DNA from 4 places in the Paucidesulfovibrio gracilis DSM 16080 genome. Region 2 is predicted to be linked to each of the others. Evidence: predicted binding sites of a transcription regulator. Region 2 holds the regulator's gene; each other region holds the start of a gene.
What was found. Region 2 encodes sigma-54, which starts transcription at its own class of promoters, with help from an activator protein. Its sites were predicted from a motif close to CTGGCACGGNNNNTGCTT; they were not measured.

Region 1: a site for sigma-54 is predicted at 973-990, ahead of B5D49_RS06410 (VgrG-related protein). Genes of this name have one in related genera too.
Region 3: a site for sigma-54 is predicted at 1,113-1,130, ahead of B5D49_RS11155 (TadE/TadG family type IV pilus assembly protein). Genes of this name have one in related genera too.
Region 4: a site for sigma-54 is predicted at 1,063-1,080, ahead of B5D49_RS04490 (TylF/MycF/NovP-related O-methyltransferase). Genes of this name have one in related genera too.

The regions. Positions count from the first base shown of each region.
Region 1 covers NZ_FUYC01000004.1:31,424-33,628, reverse strand. Annotated here, with positions in the region: gene B5D49_RS06410 (VgrG-related protein) at 1-920, opposite strand, end outside; gene mutY (A/G-specific adenine glycosylase) at 1,066-2,187, opposite strand.
Region 2 covers NZ_FUYC01000003.1:285,691-287,895, reverse strand. Annotated here, with positions in the region: gene B5D49_RS05635 (PTS sugar transporter subunit IIA) at 1-87, opposite strand, end outside; gene hpf (ribosome hibernation-promoting factor, HPF/YfiA family) at 90-623, opposite strand; gene rpoN (RNA polymerase factor sigma-54) at 662-2,077, opposite strand.
Region 3 covers NZ_FUYC01000012.1:45,027-47,231, forward strand. Annotated here, with positions in the region: gene B5D49_RS11145 (pilus assembly protein TadG-related protein) at 1-231, opposite strand, end outside; gene B5D49_RS11150 (TadE/TadG family type IV pilus assembly protein) at 224-631, opposite strand; gene B5D49_RS11155 (TadE/TadG family type IV pilus assembly protein) at 628-1,041, opposite strand; gene B5D49_RS11160 (sigma-54-dependent transcriptional regulator) at 1,319-2,205, shown strand, end outside.
Region 4 covers NZ_FUYC01000003.1:45,271-47,475, forward strand. Annotated here, with positions in the region: gene B5D49_RS04480 (hypothetical protein) at 1-665, opposite strand, end outside; gene B5D49_RS04490 (TylF/MycF/NovP-related O-methyltransferase) at 1,159-1,926, shown strand; gene B5D49_RS04495 (VOC family protein) at 2,051-2,205, shown strand, end outside.

The sequences.
Region 1 (2,205 bases), on a different contig from region 2:
AATTCCTTTTCGCGATCCATCCTGTTTTGCACACTTTCGCGCACTCGGGTTGAGGAAGATCCGAACTGCGTCTTCCGGTAATCGTAGACCTCGCCAATAAGCTGACGCGCAAAGTCGCGATGCTCCGGCGATGTTTGAATCTGCTGCATGACCCGGTCAAAAATTTCGGCAGCGCCTGTGGCGCCATGCTGCACAGAAGTACTCCAAAGCACCTCCCGGGCCGCCAACGGCAGAGAATCAACGTCCACCCCGGTTTCCGCGAGAATTTTTTCCCTGGCAGGTTGGTAATGGTCCTGTCGAATGAACTGCCGCTGGATCAACTCAAACCGCTCCGGATCCTCCCTGGCAATCGCACGCCACTGGTCAGGCATACCGCCTCTGCGTCCCCCGGTATTGGCCGGTCCCGCAGCACGCAGCCGGTCCGCCCACTCCGGTGCCTTCTCGTCCAAAAAATTGAGAAAACGCTCCATGGTTCCGGTTCGGGATGCGATCTGAAATTTGCCATAGGAGGTACCGCCTACGCGATCATATCCAACAGCTCCCACACCCCGGTCACCGGATTCGAAAATAGCGGAAAGCGCTCCGTCCACCACCGCATTCCGGGGCGAATCCACGACTTGGGCACGGACCACATGCGTGGAGGCACCTCCTCCTGCCTGCCCCTTATCCATGATACGCGAAATGGTGGCCAGCGCATCCATCATCAGGCCATCACTCATCATCGTCCCGCCGGCGAACGATCCAGCGCTCCGGGGTTGAGAGTCCTCACCGTCCCCCAACAACTGCATGGCCATCCGCATCTCGGTCTGAAACGCCAAATCTCTGGCCCGCACAGGGTCTGGACGCCCTCCCCCCATGGTCGAAGCGCCTTGCCTGGCGTGCAACGCCTGCAAAAATTGTGTGTAGTTGATTTCGGACATTCCGATTCCCCCTGTCAAAATCCGGACGCCTGATGGTCCTCTGTTTCAAGGAAAGCACATAGCGTGCCACCGCAGACAACAGCTTAGAACCATGGGGGAAATGTCTCAAAGCGAACAACGGATAAGAATTCTCCGATTCCACACGTCAGGAACCGATCAAGCGTTGAAATACCGAATCCTCCCGCAGCAACTGAATAAACTTACGATGCCCCGCGGGAAAGGCAAAATCGTCCAGTTCATTTACAGTCACAAACCGGCCGTCAACAGCTTCATACGTTGCGGGCGTCCGCACTTCATCGGCATATTGAAGATAAAAACAATGCAGCGTCACACGAAATTTGGTGTAGCTATACTGCACCACGCCACATTTGTGTATCGGCAGCACATCCAGCCCGGTTTCCTCCACATACTCACGGATCACGGCCTGTTCCGGAGTTTCACCCTCCTCAATGCCGCCGCCGGGAAACTCCCAAAGCCCGGGCCATACGTCGTCCGGACGACGCTTCTGAATGTAGACCTTTCCCTGATGAATCAACGCTCCCGTAGCCACGGTCACCTTGACCACAGCCTGTTTTTTCCCGGGTACAGGCCGCTCTCTCTCCACCCCCAGGGAGTGGGCGCGACACAGGCTGGCAACAGGACAGGATGTGCAATCCGGTTTTTTGGGAGTACAGACCAAAGCTCCCAGTTCCATCAACGCCTGATTGAAGCATCGGGCCTGCCCCTCTGGAATCAGGGCCAACGCACGATCCTCGATAAACCCGTGGGTCGCGGCCTGCTTCACGGGCTTGTCCAGATCATAAACACGGGCCAATACCCGTTCCACATTGGCGTCCACGGCCACATACGGCTGATTATACGCCACGCTCATGATGGCTCCAGCGGTATAGGGTCCGACCCCCGGCAAGGCCAGCACCTGCTCATACGTATCAGGAAATCCACCGTTTTCCGCCATGGCCCGTGCGGCTTTAAGCATATTCCGTGCACGACTGTAATATCCCAATCCCTCCCAGGCATGCAGGACGTCATCCTCCCGAGCCAGGGCCAACGCCCGCAAATCGGGGAATCGCTCAACCCAGCGCTGAAAATACTCCACCACGCGGGTCATCTGGGTTTGCTGAGCCATTATCTCTGAAACCCATACATGGTAAGGATCATAGGAAGTTCGCCAGGGCAGAGCGCGCCCATTTTCCGCAAACCAGGAACAAAGCCGGGGACCAAGGGAACGCGTAATGGAATCGGAAGAATCTGAATTCGTATCAACCATGGAGGCGTGTGTACTCTG
Region 2 (2,205 bases):
TACAATTTCACGGAGCACCTCCGCCTTTGAGGCGGAGGTCAGCTCCGGTATAATCAGTTGTTTGTTAAGATATTCGCCGAGTCTCATTGTTAGTTACCAGGATCAATCAATCCGTAATCGCCGCCTTTGCGACGGTAAATGACGTTAATTCCCTCGGTTTCAGCATTGCGAAACACGAGGAACTCGAACTTGAGCGAATCGAGCTGCATCGCCGCTTCCTCAACGGACATGGGCTTTGGCTCATAATTATCCGTACCGGTGATGGTCGGAGCGGCGCCGCCATCGGCCAAAGTAAAGTACTCGGTTCGCACATCCCGCGCTGCCTTGCGGCGCTTATCCTTCATCTTCTCGCGCACTTTACGCAGCTGGGCCTCCAGCTTGTCAACCACGCAATCAATGGTGGCATACATATCCGGAGACTGCTCAAAAGCCGAGATATGGATGCTGTCCGCGTTCAAGACCACATCAGCCTGCTGGCGGGTTTTTTCCACGGCCAAGTTGACCTGAAGATCGGACTCGTCCGAATCTTGAATGAACTTGGAAACCTTGTCGAACCGCTTGGCAGCATACTCCTTGAGGTGGGGAGAGGGGTCGAAATTCTTAAAGTTGAAACTGATGTTCATGCACAATCCTCCTTGGAGTAGAGGTTGAGTGGGCAATGTTATAAAATCTGCTTGCGCTTCGAAGACGAGGGGATATCCATAGCCGAACGGTATTTCGCAACGGTACGCCGCGCAATATTTACGTCCAGTTCAGCTTTGAGCATCTCGCCGATCGTTTCGTCGCTCAGCGGTTTCTTCGGATTTTCACCACTGATGAGTTGCTTAATCAGCGCCTTGACCGATTCCGAACCAACCTGAGTGCCGTCTCCCAGATCCAGAGCGCTGTTAAAGAAAAACTTCAGTTCAAATATCCCATGCGGTGTGGAGACATACTTGCTCGTCGTAATCCGGCTGACCGTGGATTCATGCATATTAATGTCTTCCGCCACGTCTTTAAGGATCAGCGGTTTGAGCTTGGCCACGCCCTGTTCGAAAAAATCACGCTGAAAACGGACAATACTCTCCATCACCTTATACAATGTTCGCTGCCGTTGATATAAACTTTTGAGCAGCCAGGCCGCGGATCGCATTTTGTCCTGAAAATATTCCTTATCCTTGCCGGTACAATTCCCAATATCGTCCATGTAGAACGAGTTGAGCGTCAAGCGGGGCAGTCCATCCTCATTCAGCACGATAACAAAATCATCACCATATTTATACACGAAGACATCCGGGCTGACATAATGCGGCTCCGTGCTGGAAAAACTCGCCCCGGGCATTGGATCTAGTTTTTGAATAACTTCAATATATTTCTTCAGTTTATCAAGACTGATCTTAAACTTTCTGGCTAACGGCTTATAGCGACGCTTCTCCAAATCTTCCAAATGCTGATCAACCAAGTCCAACAGGATGGGATCCGTATAATCAAAAAACTCAAGCTGGACCTTCAGGCACTCACGCGGTGATCTGGCCGCCACGCCCACCGGGTCCAGCCGCTGAATCCGCTGGATAACGCTTTCCACGGTTTCGGGATCAGACTCCACAAGCGCTAGCAAGTCCTGAACATCTGCCTGCAAATATCCCCGATCATCCAGATTCCCCAGAACGACATCACCAACGGCCAACTCTTCGTCGGTAAAGTTGGAAAGCCGCATCTGCCAATTTAGATGACCATGCAGGGAGGGTTTTGAGGCAAGCCGTGCTTCAAACGACAACCCCTCTTCGGGGATCTCTGCTTCACGGACCTGGGACTGCTTGGATGAGCTGGAGAACTCACCAATGTAATTTTCCCAATCAGCGTCACGCATCAACTCCGCCTGGGCATCCCCCTCCTCGCTCTCCTTGGATTGCGTATCTTCTGGTTGCGGGTCGTCGGCTTCCTTTTCATCAAGAAACGGATTTTCCAACAATTCCTGCTGTACGGATTCAAGCAATTCCAGGCGGGAAAGTTGCAGCAACTTGATGGCCTGCTGCAGTTGCGGCGTCATGACAAGTTGCTGACTGAGCTTGAGTTGTTGTCGTAATTCCAGTCCCATACTACCCATCGCCACGGCGCGCCGCATGAAACTCAAAAGAATCAACACGGGGCCGTCGGTTAGAAATGATATCCTTGCCTCTACTATCTCACAGATTAGCTACTCGCGCAAGGAATACATCTTAACAT
Region 3 (2,205 bases), on a different contig from region 2:
GGCCAGATCCTCGCCGTGGGCCAGCAGCGAGGACGCTCCGGCCAATGCCGCCGCATCAGCGGCATTTTGCAACTTCGTGCGCTTGAAATGCATGTAGGCCGTGTCCACGGCAAAGGCCGCGAATCCGAACAGAGCCACCATGAGCAATCCGTAGAACAGGGCGGCCACGCCACGTTCATCGCGACCAAAGTCGGCCAGTCGGCGGGTAAGCAGGGTGCGTCGGCTACTCATGGCGCACCACCACTTCCGCCCTGGCCATGGAGGGAAACACGCTCTCCCAGGGCAATGCGGAGTATCCGGCCAGGTCGTAAAGCACCTGAACGCGCACCTGGTCCCCGCTTTCTGAACCGTTGGACAGCAGCACCACCTGGGCGCGGGCCTGGTCCAGGCCCGAGGCACGCAACGAAGCCAGGGCCACGGACTCGGCATCCCGGCCCCGCGCCGCCCAAACAGCGGCCTCGCGCGCCGCACGGGACACCGCGCCGCCCGCGGAAACGAACCGGGCCGCATCCACGACACCGAAAATAAAGGGCAGGAGGAAAACACAGAGCATTACGGCCACTTCCAGGGTGACCATGCCCTGCCGCCCGTCATGCTGCGGCCCGGTTGTATGGCGACGCGTGCTGTTCATCGTTCGCAAATCCCTTCGGCCGAGGCGGTCACGACCCAGGAGCTGGCCTTGGAAATGTCCGGCAAAAACAAAAAGGAAAAATCCACGCTCACGGAAACGTTCGTATAGGTACCCGGCTCCCGGGGACCGATGCTTACGGACGCGGGCGCATGCAGGCCGCCGCGCTCGATTTCCCGGTGGGCCGCTTCAGCCACCTGGGCATTGTCCGTTTCCGTGAGCACGGCCATGCGCAAACTCTGCGCGGCCGCCTCGCCGACCACGTCATGCACCCAGAGGTAGCGGCCGAAATCGATCATGGCGAGCAGCGCCAGCAGCACCAAAGGAAGCAGGAACCCCACTTCCACGGCCACCGCGCCCCGCTGGGTGCGCCCGGCCCGTGCCGTTGTCTTGTGTGCCGCTCCGCTCTGCATGCTCTCTCCCGTCTCGTTATTTGACCAGTTAGGTCGATTTCCTCACTTGTGGGATACTTCCACCGGTTTAAAAGCAAGCCTCGTGCCAGGATTTTCCTCGTGCGCTCTTCCTTCTCTGCATACTGCATAACATTTTGTTTTTGCAGATGATTCCCCCCAAATTCCGACGCGTCTGCTGTTTGCAAGCCGCGCAAAATACCCCGATCAGCCGCTTTCTTCTCCACAAAAAGTGGATTCCACCCCATTATTCCTGTACTCCTGTTCCAAGGGGGACGACATGGCGGAAACCATTCTGGTGGTGGATGACGACACCGCGTTCCGCAGCATGCTGCGCGAGGCGCTGGAAGAACGAGGCTGGGAAGTGGCCGAGGCCGGAGACGCGGAAACCGGCATCGACATGGTTGGCCGGGGCGGCTACGACCTGGTGCTGCACGATGTGCGGCTCCCGGGCATGGACGGCATTGAGGCGCTGGAGCATATCCGCCGGGCCGATCCCCTGGTGGACATCATCGTCATGACCGCGCACTCCACGCGGGACAGCGCCGTGGAAGCCCTGCAACACGGAGCCTACGACTACTTCACCAAGCCGTTCAGCCTGGCGGAAATGGAAGTGGTCATCCGCCGCGTTTTGGAAAAACGGCGGCTGCAAAACGAAGTGCGCCGATTACGCCGCTCCCTGGAGGATACCGGACCGTCCGCCAAGATCATCGGACAAAGCCCGGCCATGCGCCGCGTGGTGGAGCTGGTGGAAAAGGTGGCTCCCCTGGACGCGGGCGTGCTGGTCACCGGCGAGACAGGCACGGGCAAGGAACTCATCTCCGACACCATCCACGCCCTTTCGGACCGGGCCTCTGGTCCCTTTGTCAAGCTCAACTGCGCGGCCATCCCGGAAAACCTGCTGGAATCCGAGTTGTTCGGCCATGAAAAAGGCGCATTCACCGGCGCGACTTCAACAAAAAAAGGAAAATTCGAGCTGGCCTCGGAAGGCACCATCCTTTTAGATGAAATCGGGGACATGCCCCTGCATCTGCAACCCAAACTACTGCGCGCCGTGGAACAAAAACAAGTGGAACGGCTGGGCGGCCACAAACCCATCGCCTTTGACGCCCGCATCATCGCGGCCACGAACCAAAACCTGGCCCAACGCGTGGAGGCCGGGGAGTT
Region 4 (2,205 bases), 240 kb from region 2:
AACAAGTATTCGACACCTTCTGCATTGATTCCTACATTACGATGAGGAAATTCAAAGTCAATGGAACGAGTAACCTGGATGTCCAGAAAATGTAAAAGAGCCGTTTGAAAGGCGCCGCTGTCTCTTAGTAGAAGCTCAAACGGAATTACAACAATATTTTCAATACCGAATGTAGATTCAAAACGTTGGATGATGGCGTTGAAGTCGTAGCCTTTTCGTTGGATGCCTTTCAAAAAATCAGCGAAAGATTGCCGGAAATTCTTCACAGCTTTGAGCCGCCACAAATAGGAAGATTCAAGGAGCTTGTCCTGCCGTCTGATTACAATGAGGATTTTGGGTTTCGCGAAATCAAAAAGGTTCTTTATGTTACGGATGACCCAGTCCGTTGTGTCGTCATCACCCTGGAACAATAATGTCCAGAAGTTCTCACTGCTGAATACTAGGTTTTGTTCTTTTGCCTGTGCAAATTTTTTGACGATACGAAGTTTGACCGCATTTTGTACCACAGGACTTTTCCCGTACTTCATCGTTATGTCTGCACCGAGTCGGTATTCTTCCGAGAAGTATCTATAATTGATATCCATCATGTTCAGGAGTTTGAAATAGTCCTGTATGGATGTTGAGCCACACTTGTTGACTCCAACGTGCAGGTAAACTTTTTTCACGTTCATTCCTCGCAAATAGGATAGAGCGGTATGCCGTACAAGGTGCTCGTAGCACCAAGGGAAAGCGAATTTCGTTTTGTTCCTTTTATATAGCCCGTCATCAATACAATTTCTAGTGAGAACCCCGTGACCATTTTTAGTGGAATAATATCGGTATGCTTGTCGCCTATGGTGTCGAATTTGCTCGAATTGCCCATCGTCACGGATGACCGCATTGACCTATACCCCTATTAGGTTAGCGCCAGGTGCTGTTGTGGGGTAAGCATCGGTGGTGCCTTTTTTGTACGGAGAGGCACTTTGCGTTGCTGTCCCGGTATAGAATTCTCTCGTTGAGAAAAAAAGTAGAGTTGAGTATCAACTGAACATGTGGAAATTTTGAATCGGAACTATGTTTCGGTTGGCATAGCCTTCGCCTTTTTGCCCGATGTGTTCCGCGGATTCATTGCCACGCCGAAATGTAAGCCTTGAATCTCTTCTCTCTTTGAAGGTTTTCGTGTCATTTGTTCCGCTGTTACATGCTATCGATGCGAAGGAGAATCCCATGTCAAGTCAGACAGAACAATCCGTTTCCGACCTTGTAGAGGCGGCAGTGCGCCTTTTGGCGCATGGTTCCCCGGAGGATTGGAACAGGCATTACCGAGAAAAAAGTTTTCAGGAGCATTTTTTGCCGCGAGCAAAAGACGCCTTGCTTTTTGATTTTGACTACCAAAATAGACAAGTACTGTACCAATGCATCAATGGCCGGTTTATTCAAAAGGAACCCATTGATTACCTGGAGTTTGGTGTTTGGCAGGGAGTGAGCTTTTCGCATTGGCTCAATATCAATACACATGCCAGTTCGAGATTCTTTGGATTTGATTCCTTTGAAGGACTTCCCGAAGATTGGAATCGGGGTGCCCCCAAGGGTACGTTTTCGCAAAAAGGTGCCGTCCCCACCATCGAGGATCCACGGGCGACGTTTGTCAAGGGACTGTTTCAACAATCTATTCCCCCTTTTTTAGATGGCTTTGCGGTACAAAATAGATTGGTCATTCATTTTGACGCGGATCTGTATTCCTCAACGCTTTATACCATGATGGCTCTTGACAGATTCATAACGCCGGGAACCATCTTTCTTTTTGACGAATTTACTGCGGAAAAGTACACGTGCGAATATGCAGCGCTGCATGACTATTGTGCGGCATGCTATCGTGACTACAAGGTGCTGTGCTCCCGCAAGGACTACGTTAAACTGGCTATAGAGATTGTTGTCCCGGAATAAAAATGTTTCTTATGTACATTTTTTTAAATGTAAACGTGATTCATTTTTTTGGTATCGTCGCGATTGTTAAAAACAACAGGTCCGTTGAGTGGCAGTTGCCAGTCAAACATCAAAGGAGCATGTGATGCGGTTGAAGTACACTATCCTCTACGTTGAGAACGTGACCCAGAGCATCGAGTTTTATGAGCAGGTATTCGGCCTTCAGCGTAAAATGCTTCATGAGTCCGGAGACTACGGCGAGCTGGATACCGGGGAAACCACATTGTCCTTCTCATCGCG